DNA from 2 places in the Paenibacillus sp. FSL L8-0494 genome. Region 1 is predicted to be linked to the other one. Evidence: a T-box and tRNA genes for the amino acid it is inferred to sense, from the RefSeq annotation. Region 1 holds a T-box; the other holds one or more tRNA genes.
The links. A T-box is a leader RNA that pairs with one kind of tRNA and senses whether it is charged. The one in region 1 lies ahead of tyrS (tyrosine--tRNA ligase), so its partner is inferred to be a tRNA-Tyr.

Region 1 (7,800 bases):
AGTCCGATCATTAACATCAAGCCAATTCCGGTTGCGCGGACATCCCCCATTGCAAAAGCTAAGGTACTCACACTTATAGCATGATTCATTCATATTGGGCTTCATTAACAAAAAATCATCATATACTGGGCTGGTTAGCAGCGCTTTCAGGTCAGTTTGGCCGATATTTCCTAACCTATGCTCTTCATCAATAAAGAAATCGCAAGGGTAGGCATCCCCGTTCGTTTCAAGCACCATCATCTTCGGGCAACATGAGTTGTGAACGCATAACTCTGCCTCACGATGCATGAATACAAGAAGCATATTCTCAAAAATACGAATAGGAAGCTCTGGATACCCACCGTTGTACCAAAGGTCAAATGTACGGCATAAAAAGACTCCGTATTGTTCAGGTGTAATTCGGAAACGTCCCGCTACATCACTTTTTTGAGAAACAAAATCCATGCAGGGGATAAACTGAATATTCGGAAAGGTATGTTCTAGATAAAATGCCATCAACTCCTCTGGTTTCGTCACGTTATCTTCATGAATCACCGTCAGAATACTATACTCCACACCCTCATTCTGTAAATGACGAATCCCACGCATAACTAGACTATAACTGCCTTTCCCCGAACCCGTTACACGATGAGCATCATGAATAGGCTCTGGGCCATCCAGACTAATCCCAACCAAAAAGTTATACCGTTTAAAAAATTTCGCCCATTTCTCATGGATAAGCGTTCCATTGGTCTGCAGTGCATTACTGATCATCGTATGAGGCGGAGCGTACTTAGCTTGAAATGAAATCACTTGTTCAAAATACGAAAGTCCGGCCAATAATGGCTCCCCACCCTGCCAAGAGAAAGTCGCTATCCCTGATGATCTTTTCATGTACTGAGCGATAAACCGCTCCAGAAGCTCCGTATCCATCACCCGGATCGGTTGCTGAGGATGTCCCCCGGCTGTACTGTAATAGCAATAATCACAGGCTAGATTACAATCCTCTGAGACGGTTTTCCACATGACATGAAGGGTCTCCTGCTTAGAGGTTCGTATACATGCAGTCATACGATTCTGCCCCTCCTATGTAATACTATCTTTGTAGAACCTAATTCCTATTTGTTCAATTAAATCATAGATCTGCAAGTCAACGATGAGTAAAACATCATAGCTGGTCGAATAACTGGGCATAAAAAAGCTGCACTCCCCATTGTCCGTTGGAACAAAGCAATAAGGGTGTGCAGTTTCTTTGTGGATGAGTCTAACTAACGGTAGTTAGAGACTAAGTCTTATTAATTACGGACGTATTCTCTATTTGCTGTTTCCAACATGGATTTCCAATCCGCAAACTTCGTCTCCCTAACAACATGACGATCAAAGAGTTCATCAGGTATGTCAGCAACATCTTCTTCTGTCTTTACTTGAAAGTTCCCTTTGGTTACAAACTCATCGAAACTTTTGTAATTGGAATACTTACTCATAAACGCTTCATTAAACAATTTCTCGAAAGAGATGTGATTGGGATCTTCTTGATACGTTTTCTGTCCTTGTAACTCATTCATCAATTCTTCCATGGTCATTGGTTTTTGTCTTCTCAAATTACCACTCCTAATTTTCTGTTATAGTTGTAGAATATCATGTTAATCCATAAATCACACGAATCCTAAGCTTACCATAATTTTGACGATTTCACCTTTCAAATTTCACTTAATATGCAAATAGTCTGCCTCTATACTTAAAATACAACAAAAAACCTTCCTTATTCATAAGGAAGGCTTCTTATTATTAGGACAATTTCACCAGGCTGTAGTTTTTCTTACCCTTACGGATAATGATAAAACGTCCGCCGATGGCTTCGCTGGCTGTAACTTCAAATGCTACATCGCTAACTTTTTCACCGTTCATGGAAATTGCGCCTTTGGTGATGTCTTCACGCGCTTGACGTTTGGATGGCTCAATTCCTAGATCTACCAGCCACTCCACGATATTTTTGGACTCCAATGTCGTTTCGTAGGTCGGCATTTCCTTGAAGCCTTGCTCGATCTCGTCAGCGGTCAGAGATTTAATATCTCCACTGAACAGAGCGGCAGTAATGCGTTTAGCCTGCTCCAGCAATTCCTCACCATGCACGAATCTGGTCATTTCTTCAGCCAGTGTTATTTGCGCTTCACGTTTATGCGGTTCGGTTTGCACCTTTTCTGCTAGTGCATCAATTTGCTCTTTAGAGAGGAATGTAAAGTACTTCAGGTATTTCACAACATCACGGTCATCTGTATTTGCCCAGAACTGGTAGAATTCAAAAGCTGTCGTTTTGTTCGGATCCAACCAAATGGCTCCACCAGCTGTTTTACCGAATTTTGTACCATCGGCTTTCAGCATAAGCGGGATGGTAAGTCCGAATGCCACCGCTTCAGAACCTTCTTTTTTACGAATCAGATCTAAGCCACTTGTGATGTTCCCCCATTGGTCAGAACCACCGATTTGCAGCTGCACATCTTCATGCTGGAACAGGTGCAGGTAGTCCAGGGATTGCAGGATTTGGTAGGAGAATTCCGTAAAGGAAATTCCGCTGTCCAATCTGCTCGCTACAACATCCTTGGCAAGCATCGAATTGATACTGAAGTTTTTACCATAGTCACGCAAAAATTCGATAACATTGATTTTATGCGTCCAATCGTAGTTGTTCACCATGCGGATTTGATTGTCGCCATCAGTCACGAACAATTTTTTCATTTGTGCTGTAAGTGCATCAACGTTGGCTTGGACTTGCTCCAGCGTTTGCAAAGAGCGCTCGGATTGACGTCCACTTGGATCACCGATCGTTCCCGTAGCCCCACCAATTAGAATAACCGGACGATGTCCTGCCAGCTGGAATCTTTTGAGCACCATGAACGGAATCAAGTGGCCAATATGCATACTGTCACCAGTTGGATCTACACCGCAGTACAGGGATACCGATTTTTGATTGGTCAGTTCTCTAAGCCCTTCGGCATCTGTTTGTTGATTGATGGCATCGCGCCATTCTAGTTCGTCGATAATATTCATTGCCTTACACCCCTCAAAATTAGTAGTTATCCTATAATGAAACATCAGTCCGCCAAGCGGAAACGGCTTTGCCCTCCTGATTAGGACGGTACCGTTTCAGCGAGAAATATAAGGATCATTGATGAAGTGAACCATATAAATCCTTATATTTAAAAACAAAAAAATCGTCCCCTTGTCTATTGTAGACATAGGGACGATTGAATAACCGTGTTACCACCCAGATTGCACCCATGAAACGCTTATGCTCAAGCATACCATTGATACCACTCTTGACGAGATATCGTTCGCCATTCCGCTCGGTGTTACCCGAGATACTCCAAAGTGTAATTCGCAAGCTTAGTGTGTACCGGGTTTCATCAACCCCCGGCTTTCTGGAACAGGGACTAAGTTACTACTGGGCTCCTTCAACGTATATCGTATATAAGATTACAGCCAGTATAGTGAAATAATTCTTTTATGTCAACTATCTTCAGCAGAGAATGCCGTCACACACTTCTACTGTAAAGCGCTACTAGGCATTCCCACTTTTTTTCTGATACAATTACGAAAAAAGAGGTGAACGAATCCGCATGCTAGATCCTATCGATAACCATATTTTGATGCGGCTGGCCCAAAACAGCAGAATTTCCTATACTGATCTAGCTAAAGAAGTCAGTTTATCAAGTGTCGCGGTGAAAGACCGTATTGATCGGCTAGTCAATCAAGGGATTATTGAACAGTTCTCGATTGTCATCAGTGCCGAAAAGTTAGGAAAGAAAATCTCCGCCTACCTGGAACTTGAAGTAGAGCCTGCTCATTTGAATCATATCGTCGACGTATTAAAAGAAAACGAACGTGTAGCTGTATTATACGAAATGACAGGACCTTGTATTCTGCATATTCACATCTTAGTTGAGAATCTTGAAGAGATGGAACGGTTTATGCATGAATCAATCTATTGTCTGGATGGACTGGTACGTGTAGAAAACCAAATTTTATTGAAACGCCACAAAAATCAAGACGGCTTAAATATATAAGAAAAAGAACCGCCTATAAAGACGGTTCTTTTCTCATCTAAATTTTTATTAGAATTATCAAATAATTGCTATTTCGTCCTACTCTGTCTTAGCCAGCTTAGCTTTATAAAAGTTCACGAAATATTCGCTGACCACAACCTGCCCGTTCACAACACTTAATGGGGCTACAAGCTTCACTGTCTCTCCGTTGTAAATTCCCGTTGTCGCTCCAACCTTCATCTCCAGTACATTGCCATTGTAGCTCAGCGTAACTGTCTTAGTGGCAGGCTGCCAGCCAACCTTTGCTCCATAGTTCTCAAAGCTGCTCCGTAAAACCACGGGCTTGCGCTCGGAATCGCCGAATTGACCTTTATCAATTAAGGCGTGAACGCCCCAGTTTCCATCCACCACTTGTGTAATTCCAAAATCAGCTGACACCGACATCAGAGAGTATGCTTCATCTTCGCTCAATTCCATTCCAGCCATTAAAAAATCTTTTGTTTTATGAGCGGCATCCTTCATTGCTTTGTCGATGGACGAGTTGTTGAAGATATCCGTCTGAGCACTAGCCCCCAGCTCCTCCAAATAATTAGCGTAGCTGAATCCATGCACGACCCACTCGTTCTCATTTTCAAGTAATGGGAAGTTTAAACCTTTCAGCTTGTTGTTAAGCGATGTTTTTTTATGAAGAATAACTTGTATATCCCCAGTGACCGATGTCTCAATCGCAGTACCGTTAATCTCCGAATCGCCTTGACCGGCATGCGGGTCACCGATCGACAGTAGTGCACCAGCTACGGATACAGGATAATACATCGTTGCACCTTCGGTAATCCGCCAATCATCTACGTTACCGCCGTTGTAAGAAGGTGGAACGGAGTCAACAACATCCGCTTCTTTCGGCGCCACACCCATTGTACCAAAGTGGAGACGCACCGGAATTTTCACACCTTTTAGCACATCGAAATTCTTATCAATCGTTTTATGGTCAACGATAACACCCGGGTAGTCAATTGTCGGGTGCACTTGACCATCCGGATCGGTTTGCACAGACCATTTGTAGTTATATACAGCTGTTGCATAATCTGTTCCACCCTCCGTATCCATCTCATAGATGGTTACTACCTCACGCTTTTTCGGCTCCTCCACCATATCTCCGTATAGATAACCCCAGTTCGCCGCGGCATTCACGCCATATGTTTTTCCAGCGTATTGTTCATTTCCATTAGGTCTCAGCTTCATGTCCAGAATCTTCACTTCCAGCACATCCCCTGGTTCAGCACCTTCTACTGCGATGGGACCCGTCATAATATGTACGCCTGGCCCGCGGAGCGCTTCGTTCTTCTCCCCTTCAATCCAGTGGAAAATATCCTCCACTCCCGCATCTCCTTTAATCATCCGCTCGTAATCATCACCAGAGTGATGTGTAATAGCCTCAACCGTTACGATGTCTCCCGAATGTACAGTCAGAGCTGGATCTCCCTTACCAATATTCCCCCATCGAACAGTCTCCGAATTGGCCTTCAGAACATGGGTTTTTGGCTTATACGCATCATTCGATGTGTTAGCATACATGACACCGGATAACGAATTCACCACTAAAAACATGGATAACGTGACGCCTACATTACGAATTATTTGTTTTTTCATACGAAAATCCTCCATTCCTTTAATTAGTGTTAGTTTTTATAACATTTGGTGTTTCAGAGTATAACAGATGACCTGAGGATTAACAATATAAATATTTTCACGAAGTTTGGTTTAAATAATAAATAGGAAGTAGTCTTTCTCTTGAATTATCCAAGTTAACTCCATAATAAAAAACGCCAACACATATTAGTCCATAGTGTTTGGCGTTTGAATATCCAGTCTAAAGTGATGCACTAATTTCATTTTTGATCAGTAATACTTCTTGTTGCCCGGGTTACAATCCGCTTTGTTTCCTTGGTACCCGATAGGTTCAACCAATCGTCACAAATTTGTTGTACCCATGCCGGATTGCTTTTGCTAGCATCATTTAACCAATTGCTTACAGAATCCTGGACGTATTTTGCCGGATCAGAGTTAAGCGGTTCTAATAGCGGAAGGGCAATCGCTGGATTTTCTTTGAGCGCTGTAATATGCTTTGCCCATACCCCATGTGGACGCGTCAATTCGACCGCAAATCTCCTAATATTCACGTCCTGATCATGAACCCAATCCTTTAACAATTCAATGGACGCTTCCAGCTCGGCAATGACTGATTCCCTCAAAGCCATCCAAGAAATCTCACGCACCCCAAAAACCATCCGCTGCAAAAGGACGGATTGCTGTTAGTTTTTGAACTAGACTCCATTGATGATTCTGGCCCACGATATAAGCAGCCCAGCAGCGAACACTATCGGAGTTATGATGAGCTAACACAGCAAATAGTCGGGAACGTTCCAGCTGTGATTTACAATCAAATAGAAGCTGCCACTCACGTGAAATCACCGGGATGAGCTTCATGATTTTCTTTTCCGATAACGCATTCAGCCTTTGTAAAATTGGTTTAGCTTCCTGTTCAAAACCTAGCTCATTCAGTACATTTTCCAGCAATATAAGATGATCCACAGCAAGCCATTCCGTTAAATTCACGCTCTGTAAATATCCTTTATTCAGCAGTTCTACAATCTCAACGGGAATTTCAGTAACCTTCCGAGCGCCCTTCCTGTGTTCCATGGAAATCGTCCCTTCACTATGATTTGAGAGCTTAAATCACCTTCATGTCATAGCTAGGATACCGTTGTTTCTAAAAATGAAGCTGTAATCTCGTTTACAACTCAATAGCTAAGTTATATTTCTTTCCAAGATCTTGTCTCGCTGGATATAGATAGTTCTGAACCCTGTCCGAATAACTTCAGCTTTCACCAATTCTTGTAGTGCCACTGTTACAGCCTCTCTGCTGGCCCCAATTAAATTAGCGATTTCTTGATGCGATAGAGGAACATTAATTTTGTAACAATTATCCTCATGCTCAACCCCATGCTGATCCGCCAGCTTTAAAAGAACGCACAATATTTTATCATGCAGATTTCCGATGGCTAGATTTTGCGTTAACTGACTCATACTTTTTATGCGGTCGCTCAATACTTGCAATAATAACATCATAAACCTAGGCCGGTGAGAGATGAATTCTTCAAACCTTCCAGGATCAATTGTGCAGATATGGCTTTCCTCAATCGTTTCAATATAATGTTCCTTCGTTCCAAAAGAAATCACACCCATTTCACCAAAAACATTGCCTTCATTAAGGATATCCGATGTAAATTGCTTACCGTTTGCATTTAATTGGTATAAACGAACCTTCCCTTTTTTCACAAAAAACAGTCCTTCAGAAAAGGTTGACGGTGTTTGGATATATGTATTTTTGGGGACTACTGTTATTCGCGTTAATTCTTCCATTTCAATTAGGTCTTCCAGTCCTAACGATTGAAGCAAATTGAATTGAGATAAATAATGAATTTTATCCATTGCCCCTCCTGTATAAAACGTTATTCATTTCTTCAGTATACCTTACAAAAAAAGCCACGTCCTAAGGACGCAGCTTACTAAATTACCGATTACTTGCTTCCCAGCGCGCTACTTCTTCCCGAACACGTGGGGCCACTTCGGTGCCAAGCAGTCTAATCGCCTGCATAACATCCTCATGAGGCATCGTGCCGTGCGGCACATGTAAAAAGAATCGCGTAATTCCCACATGCTTGCGCAGATGAATGATTTTATTAGCAACAGTTTCTGGATCACCTACGTAAAGGGC
Region 2 (7,800 bases), 3.9 Mb from region 1:
CAAAAAGTGTCATTACGTTAATGATACCTACTCCGCGAATTTCCAACAAGTGACGGATCAACTCAGGGGCTGTACCATGCAGCTGGTTATCTGAAGTCTGGCGGATTTCCACGGCATCATCAGCGATCAGTCTATGTCCACGTTTTACAAGTTCAAGGGCTGTCTCACTCTTACCAATACCACTACTGCCAGTAATCAGCATACCTACACCATATACATCACAGAGTACACCATGAATCGTTGCTGTAGGGGCTAATCTCCCTTCTAAGAAGCTCGTCAAACGGCTGGAGAAAATAGTCGTAGCCATCGAGCTACGAAGCACAGGAAGTCCCTTTTCATTACTTATATCAATTAACTCCTGTGGTACATCCAAACTACGGGTAATTACGATACAAGGGGTATTGTCATTACAGATTCCACGAAGCCTACTTTTACGTTCAGCTTCAGGCAGCATGGAGAAGAATGCGAGTTCTGTCTTACCTAATAGTTGAACACGTTCTTCCGGATAATATTCGAAATAACCAGCAATCTCTAGTCCAGGGCGATTCAGGTCATCTACCGTAATAGGTCGCTTTAGACCTTCCTGGCCGGAAATAACCTCTAATTGAAAATGTTGTACCAATTCAGATACTTTTACTTTCTTAGCCATGTAAATTCGTCCTTTCGTCACCTGCGGTATATGTCCGCTTACTGCGTCCGGTTGACAGCGATCTCATTACAATTCCGGAGGTAATTCTCCTGCTATCTTAATTGATAACGCTTGTGAATGCAATCTTAACGCCTATCCATTACGACCCTAATTAAACAATAAAGCCACCCTTTCGGGTGGCTTTATCAAGAGAGAAAAGATCCTGCGATCTTATCCCAACAGAATGTTAACTTCGGATTCTTTATCGAAGAAGTGAACTTTGTTCATATCAATAGCCAATTTTGGCTTGCTGCCTTCGCGAGTAGTGGAACGTCCATCTACACGAGCGATTACAGTAGATTTACCAAGGCCGCTCAAGTAAAGGAGCATTTCGTGACCAAGGTTTTCAGTTACATCAACCAATGAAGTAAAGATTGTGTTCGGGGAAGCTTCCAAGAATACTGGCTCTTCATGGATATCTTCTGGACGAACGCCCATAATTACTTCTTTGCCAATGTAGCCTTTGCTGCGGATGATTTGAGCTTTTCCGCCTGGTACTTCAACATCAAGGTTCTCAGCACGGAAACGGACAGAACCGTTTGCTTCGGACAAAGTACCATTGATAAAGTTCATTGTAGGGGATCCGATAAATCCAGCTACGAACAGGTTAGTTGGTTCATTGTACAACTCTTCAGGGGAAGCAGCTTGTTGAATGATACCATCATACATAACTACGATACGGTCACCCATTGTCATAGCTTCTGTTTGGTCATGCGTTACGTAGATACAAGTGGTTTCAAGGCGTTTAACCAGTTTAGTGATTTCAGCGCGCATTTGACCACGAAGTTTAGCATCCAAGTTGGAAAGAGGCTCATCCATCAAGAAGACTTGTGGATCACGTACGATAGCGCGTCCCAAAGCGACACGTTGGCGTTGACCACCGGAAAGTGCTTTTGGTTTACGATCTAGCAAATGCTCGATATCGAGAATTCTAGCAGCTTCACGTACTTTCTTGTCGATTTCATCTTTCTTCACTTTACGAAGTTTCAAACCGAAAGCCATGTTTTGGTATACGCTCATATGCGGATACAGGGCGTAGGATTGGAATACCATCGCGATATCGCGGTCTTTAGGTGCAACGTCGTTGACTACACGATCGCCAATGTACATTTTACCTTCGGAGATTTCTTCCAGACCAGCGATCATACGCAAAGTTGTGGATTTACCGCAACCGGATGGTCCAACCAATACTAGAAATTCCTTATCTTTAATATCAAGATTGATATCCATTACTGTTGCTTTATCTGAACCCGGGTATTTTTTGAAAATATGCTCTAAACGTACGCCTGCCATTGTATTTCCCCCTCGAGTTAATTATTGATTAATTGAAAAATTCTTTTTTCCTTGTACATTTATATTACCCTAGACGGGACACGGTGGCTATTTGTAACGTTCACAAAAAACCTATTTCCTTTTCGTCACTTTATACAAAAGCATAGTAAGCTTCACAATAGCAGCGTCCCCAAAGCTACGCACATCCGCACCAGTCTCCTGTTTGATCTTGTCCAGACGGTATAAAAGCGTGTTGCGATGAATATATAGCTTCTTGGCTGTTTCACTCACATTACAATCCATCTCAAAAAACGTCTCCAGGGTCATCAGCATCTCTTTATCCGATAATACGGAAGAATAGTCGCCAATCTGTCCAAGTAACTGTTTACGCCGTGCATCAGGAATGCTGTTAACCAAACGTTCCAGATGCAGCTCCCAAGGTAAATGAATATATTCACCCACTTGGAAAATACGTCCGAGTACAATAGTCTCCCTCAGCAAGGCCACGGATCCCGTCAATCCCTTAACAGGAACAATAGCCGGAGCTACAGCCAAATGGAATACACCTACCCATTCGCTGGCTATCAGTTCGTGTAAGCCCATGCTGGTCTGAGCCAGAATTTCATCTACACTCTCTTCTTCCTCATCCTTATCATCTCCGCCCGTGAGTAGTTCCTTCCGGGCCAATATTAACCATTCTTTTTCTTGAAGAGGTATAAGCAGAATTTCATTCTCAAAATAGCTGCGCAACAACTTCATTAAGGAACGATAAGTGATCTGCGGGCTATGTGCATTCTCACTGCTAAGTAGGAATGGAACCATATCTCCGAATAAACGTCCCTTTAGAGCCATCTCATCGGGTATCTCAGAGTCATTTTTCTCTTGCTCCAGTTCGGTGTTCAACCAGGTACCCAGCTGCCGAGCCTCCGCTTCCCCTTCTTCTCTAACCCCAGTAGCTTTTAGTGCAATTGCAAAGTTTCGAACCGCATAATTCACTAATTGAATTTCCAAAGAGTTAAGTCCATCCAATTCCACCCAGACAGCGGTTACACGTCCATCAGTCTCATATAATGGTGCCCAAAGATGACCCTCATGGATTACCGGCTGTTCCTGTGCTTCCAATCCCATGCTAAAAAGAGAAGCTGAATGTTGCCTACCTAACTGCTTGATTCCGGTTTTCTTTCCGGTGAGCTGCTCTAACTTTTTCCGCAATGTTTCGCTATCCATAGTCACCATACTCCACCACTTTTGCTCTTTTCGCCTATTTTAGCATATTCTCTAATATTATGTTAATCACTACAGCAGCGCGCTACTATAATACGACATAAAAACACAAAAAAAGCCACCACCATAAGGTGATGACTTTCTGTTTGGGATGAGCCATGAAGGACTCGAACCTTCGACACCCTGATTAAAAGTCAGGTGCTCTACCAACTGAGCTAATGGCTCATAAATGGTGGGGGATGATGGATTCGAACCACCGAACACGTACGTGAGCAGATTTACAGTCTGATGCGTTTGGCCACTTCGCTAATCCCCCAAAAAAGGTGGCTCGGGACGGAATCGAACCGCCGACACGAGGATTTTCAGTCCTCTGCTCTACCGACTGAGCTACCGAGCCATAAGATTACATGACAATTAAGCGGAAAAGTCTTACACTTCCCACTCATTTTGTGGAAAAAATGGCGGAACCGACGGGATTCGAACCCGCGGTCTCCTGCGTGACAGGCAGGCATGTTAGGCCAACTACACCACGGTTCCGCATTAATTAAAAATGGTGCCGGCGAGAGGACTTGAACCCCCAACCTACTGATTACAAGTCAGTTGCTCTACCAGTTGAGCTACACCGGCACGGTGTAAAAGCAATTCTAAAAAGATGAAAATGGTGGAGGCTGAGGGGATCGAACCCCCGACCCTCTGCTTGTAAGGCAGATGCTCTCCCAGCTGAGCTAAGCCTCCAGGTATTATGGTAGCGGCGAAGGGGATCGAACCCCCGACCTCACGGGTATGAACCGTACGCTCTAGCCAGCTGAGCTACACCGCCACAATAATTAGTATTGCTATGGATTGAAAATGGCGGAGAGAGTGGGATTCGAACCCACGCACCGCTTACGCAGTCTAACCCCTTAGCAGAGGGTCCCCTTATAGCCACTTGGGTATCTCTCCAAACGATATCAGTACCACAGCAATCCAAACAGGAATTTGACTCCCTGAAAACTGAATCCGAAACGAATTTGCATTCTAAGTATAGGATAAGCCCTCGACCGATTAGTATTGGTCAGCTCCATGCATTGCTGCACTTCCACCTCCAACCTATCTACCTCGTCGTCTTCAAGGGGTCTTACTAATTGGGAAATCTCATCTTGAGGGGGGCTTCACGCTTAGATGCTTTCAGCGCTTATCCCGTCCGTACGTAGCTACCCAGCCATGCTCCTGGCGGAACAACTGGTGCACCAGCGGTACGTCCATCCCGGTCCTCTCGTACTAAGGACAGCTCCTCTCAAATTTCCTGCGCCCACGACAGATAGGGACCGAACTGTCTCACGACGTTCTGAACCCAGCTCGCGTACCGCTTTAATGGGCGAACAGCCCAACCCTTGGGACCTACTTCAGCCCCAGGATGCGATGAGCCGACATCGAGGTGCCAAACCTCCCCGTCGATGTGGACTCTTGGGGGAGATAAGCCTGTTATCCCCAGGGTAGCTTTTATCCGTTGAGCGATGGCCCTTCCATGCGGTACCACCGGATCACTAAGTCCGACTTTCGTCCCTGCTCGACTTGTAGGTCTCGCAGTCAAGCTCCCTTATGCCTTTGCACTCTGCGAATGATTTCCAACCATTCTGAGGGAACCTTGGAACGCCTCCGTTACTCTTTAGGAGGCGACCGCCCCAGTCAAACTGCCCGCCTGACACGGTCCCCGTACCCGATAAGGGTACTAGGTTAGAACCTAGATACGATCAGGGTGGTATCCCAACGGCGCCTCCACCGAAGCTTGCGCTCCGATTTCTACGGCTCCCACCTATCCTGTACAGATCGTACCCAAATTCAATATCAAGCTGCAGTAAAGCTCCATGGGGTCTTTCCGTCTTGTCGCGGGTAACCTGCATCTTCACAGGTATTAAAATTTCACCGGATCTCTCGTTGAGACAGCGCCCAAGTCGTTACGCCATTCGTGCGGGTCAGAATTTACCTGACAAGGAATTTCGCTACCTTAGGACCGTTATAGTTACGGCCGCCGTTTACTGGGGCTTCGGTTCATAGCTTCGGGTTACCCCTAACCACTCCCCTTAACCTTCCAGCACCGGGCAGGCGTCAGCCCGTATACTTCGCCTTGCGGCTTCGCACAGACCTGTGTTTTTGCTAAACAGTCGCTTGGGCCTTTTCACTGCGGCCCCCTCGTGCTATTCACACTACCGGGGCACCCCTTCTCCCGAAGTTACGGGGTCATTTTGCCGAGTTCCTTAACGAGAGTTCTTCCGCGCGCCTTAGAATTCTCTTCTCGCCTACCTGTGTCGGTTTGCGGTACGGGCACCTTCTCCTGGCTAGAGGCTTTTCTTGGCAGTGTGAGATCATGACCTTCGCTACTATAATTTTCGCTCCCCATCACAGCCCAGCCTTAATGATGTGCGGATTTGCCTACACATCAGCCTCACTGCTTAGACGGACATCCATCAGTCCGCGTCACTACCCTCCTGCGTCACCCCATCGCTCATAGCGGATTACGGTGGTACAGTAATTTCAAACTGTTGTCCTTCGACTACGCCTTTCGGCCTCGCCTTAGGTCCCGACTTACCCTGAGCGGACGAGCCTTCCTCAGGAAACCTTGGGCTTTCGGCGGATCAGATTCTCACTGATCTTTTCGTTACTCATACCGGCATTCTCACTTGTGTAGTGTCCAGCGCTCTTTTCAGTACACCTTCAACCCCTACACAACGCTCCCCTACCCCAGATACATACGTATCTAGCCATAGCTTCGGTGGTGTGTTTAGCCCCGTTACATTTTCGGCGCAGAGTCACTCGACCAGTGAGCTATTACGCACTCTTTCAATGGTGGCTGCTTCTAAGCCAACATCCTGGTTGTCTGTGCAACTCCACATCCTTTCCCACTTAACACACACTTGGGGACCTTAGCTGATGGTCTGGGCTGTTTCCCTTTTGACAATGGATCTTAGCACTCACTGTCTGACTCCCGGCAATAAGTATATGGCATTCGGAGTTTGACTGAGCTTGGTAATCCTTGCGGACCCCGCACCCAATCAGTGCTCTACCTCCACTACTCTTATACCGAGGCTAGCCCTAAAGCTATTTCGGGGAGAACCAGCTATCTCCGAGTTCGATTGGAATTTCTCCGCTACCCCCACCTCATCCCCGCACTTTTCAACGTACGTGGGTTCGGGCCTCCAGTGCGTGTTACCGCACCTTCACCCTGGACAGGGGTAGATCACACGGTTTCGGGTCTACGTCCACATACTAAATCGCCCTATTCAGACTCGCTTTCGCTGCGGCTCCACCTTCTCGGCTTAACCTTGCATGTTAAACGTAACTCGCCGGTTCATTCTACAAAAGGCACGCCATCACCCATTAATAGGGCTCTGACTTTTTGTAAGCACACGGTTTCAGGTTCTATTTCACTCCCCTTCCGGGGTGCTTTTCACCTTTCCCTCACGGTACTGTTTCACTATCGGTCGCCAGGTAGTATTTAGCCTTAGCAGATGGTCCTGCTGGATTCATACGGGGTTTCACGTGCCCCGCACTACTCGGGATCCGTCTCGGAGAGAACACAGTTTAGGTTACAGGGCTTTTACCTCTATCGCGGGCCTTTCCAGACCTCTTCACCTACCATATTCCTTTGTAACTCCATGTGAGACGTCCCACAACCCCAAGAGGCAAGCCCCTTGGTTTAGGCTGTTCCGCGTTCGCTCGCCGCTACTGACGGAATCACTATTGTTTTCTCTTCCTCAGGGTACTTAGATGTTTCAGTTCCCCTGGTCTGCCTCTACACACCCTATGTATTCAGGTATGAGTAACTGCGAATTACCACAGCTGGGTTTCCCCATTCGGACACCCCCGGATCAAAGCTTGCTTACAGCTCCCCGAGGCAGTTTCGTTGTTCGCCACGTCCTTCGTCGGCTCCTGGCGCCTAGGCATCCTCCGTGTGCTCTTATTAGCTTAACCTTGATTTTTCCGAAGAAAAATCTCACTAATAACATTTACTTGTTTACACAAGTTGCTAAAAGATGTTCTAAAACGCAAATTCGTTTCGGTATCCAGTTTTCAAGGATCAAGTAAAAAAGTTATTCATTTAAAAATTTATGGTGGAGCCAAGCGGGATCGAACCGCTGACCTCCTGCTTGCAAGGCAGGCGCTCTCCCAGCTGAGCTATGGCCCCATAAAATTACTCTATAATGTTATATGGTGGGCCTTGGTGGACTCGAACCACCGACCTCACCCTTATCAGAGGTGCGCTCTAACCAACTGAGCTAAAAGCCCATATAACATATATAACATTGTGAATCAACCAATGAATTGGTTGTCCGCTTGGCAACGTCCTACTCTCCCAGGACCCTTCGGTCCAAGTACCATCGGCGCTGGAGGGCTTAACGGTCGTGTTCGGGATGGGTACGTGTGGAACCCCTCCGCTATCGCCACCAAACGCATGCGAAAGAGACTTGCTCTTTCAAAACTGAACACGAGTGAGTGTTCGAACCCGAAGGTTCTATTATGGAAGTTAAACTTCCGATTTGAATGTCCTCATTGCAGAGAACGATTCTCCATAGAAAGGAGGTGATCCAGCCGCACCTTCCGATACGGCTACCTTGTTACGACTTCACCCCAATCAT

Region 2: it has a tRNA-Tyr gene. The T-box ahead of tyrS (tyrosine--tRNA ligase) is inferred to sense a tRNA for this amino acid. The anticodon was not compared.

The regions. Positions count from the first base shown of each region.
Region 1 is NZ_JBBOPQ010000001.1:4,090,875-4,098,674, forward strand. Features, by position in the region: gene NYE35_RS18570 (anaerobic sulfatase maturase) at 1-1,050, opposite strand, end outside; gene NYE35_RS18575 (hypothetical protein) at 1,275-1,562, opposite strand; gene tyrS (tyrosine--tRNA ligase) at 1,768-3,027, opposite strand; T-box leader at 3,214-3,444, opposite strand; gene NYE35_RS18585 (Lrp/AsnC family transcriptional regulator) at 3,597-4,043, shown strand; gene NYE35_RS18590 (acetamidase/formamidase family protein) at 4,122-5,672, opposite strand; partial or broken gene NYE35_RS18595 (DNA alkylation repair protein) at 5,912-6,722, opposite strand; gene NYE35_RS18600 (Crp/Fnr family transcriptional regulator) at 6,831-7,514, opposite strand; gene NYE35_RS18605 (Atu2307/SP_0267 family LLM class monooxygenase) at 7,597-7,800, opposite strand, start outside.
Region 2 is NZ_JBBOPQ010000001.1:141,824-149,623, reverse strand. Features, by position in the region: gene hprK (HPr(Ser) kinase/phosphatase) at 1-649, opposite strand, end outside; gene NYE35_RS00735 (ABC transporter ATP-binding protein) at 860-1,981, opposite strand; gene NYE35_RS00730 (PucR family transcriptional regulator) at 2,093-3,187, opposite strand; tRNA gene NYE35_RS00725 (tRNA-Lys) at 3,337-3,409, opposite strand; tRNA gene NYE35_RS00720 (tRNA-Tyr) at 3,415-3,500, opposite strand; tRNA gene NYE35_RS00715 (tRNA-Phe) at 3,509-3,581, opposite strand; tRNA gene NYE35_RS00710 (tRNA-Asp) at 3,644-3,721, opposite strand; tRNA gene NYE35_RS00705 (tRNA-Thr) at 3,736-3,811, opposite strand; tRNA gene NYE35_RS00700 (tRNA-Val) at 3,844-3,919, opposite strand; tRNA gene NYE35_RS00695 (tRNA-Met) at 3,928-4,004, opposite strand; tRNA gene NYE35_RS00690 (tRNA-Ser) at 4,035-4,126, opposite strand; rRNA gene NYE35_RS00685 (23S ribosomal RNA) at 4,209-7,135, opposite strand; tRNA gene NYE35_RS00680 (tRNA-Ala) at 7,274-7,349, opposite strand; tRNA gene NYE35_RS00675 (tRNA-Ile) at 7,374-7,450, opposite strand; rRNA gene rrf (5S ribosomal RNA) at 7,497-7,613, opposite strand; rRNA gene NYE35_RS00665 (16S ribosomal RNA) at 7,738-7,800, opposite strand, start outside.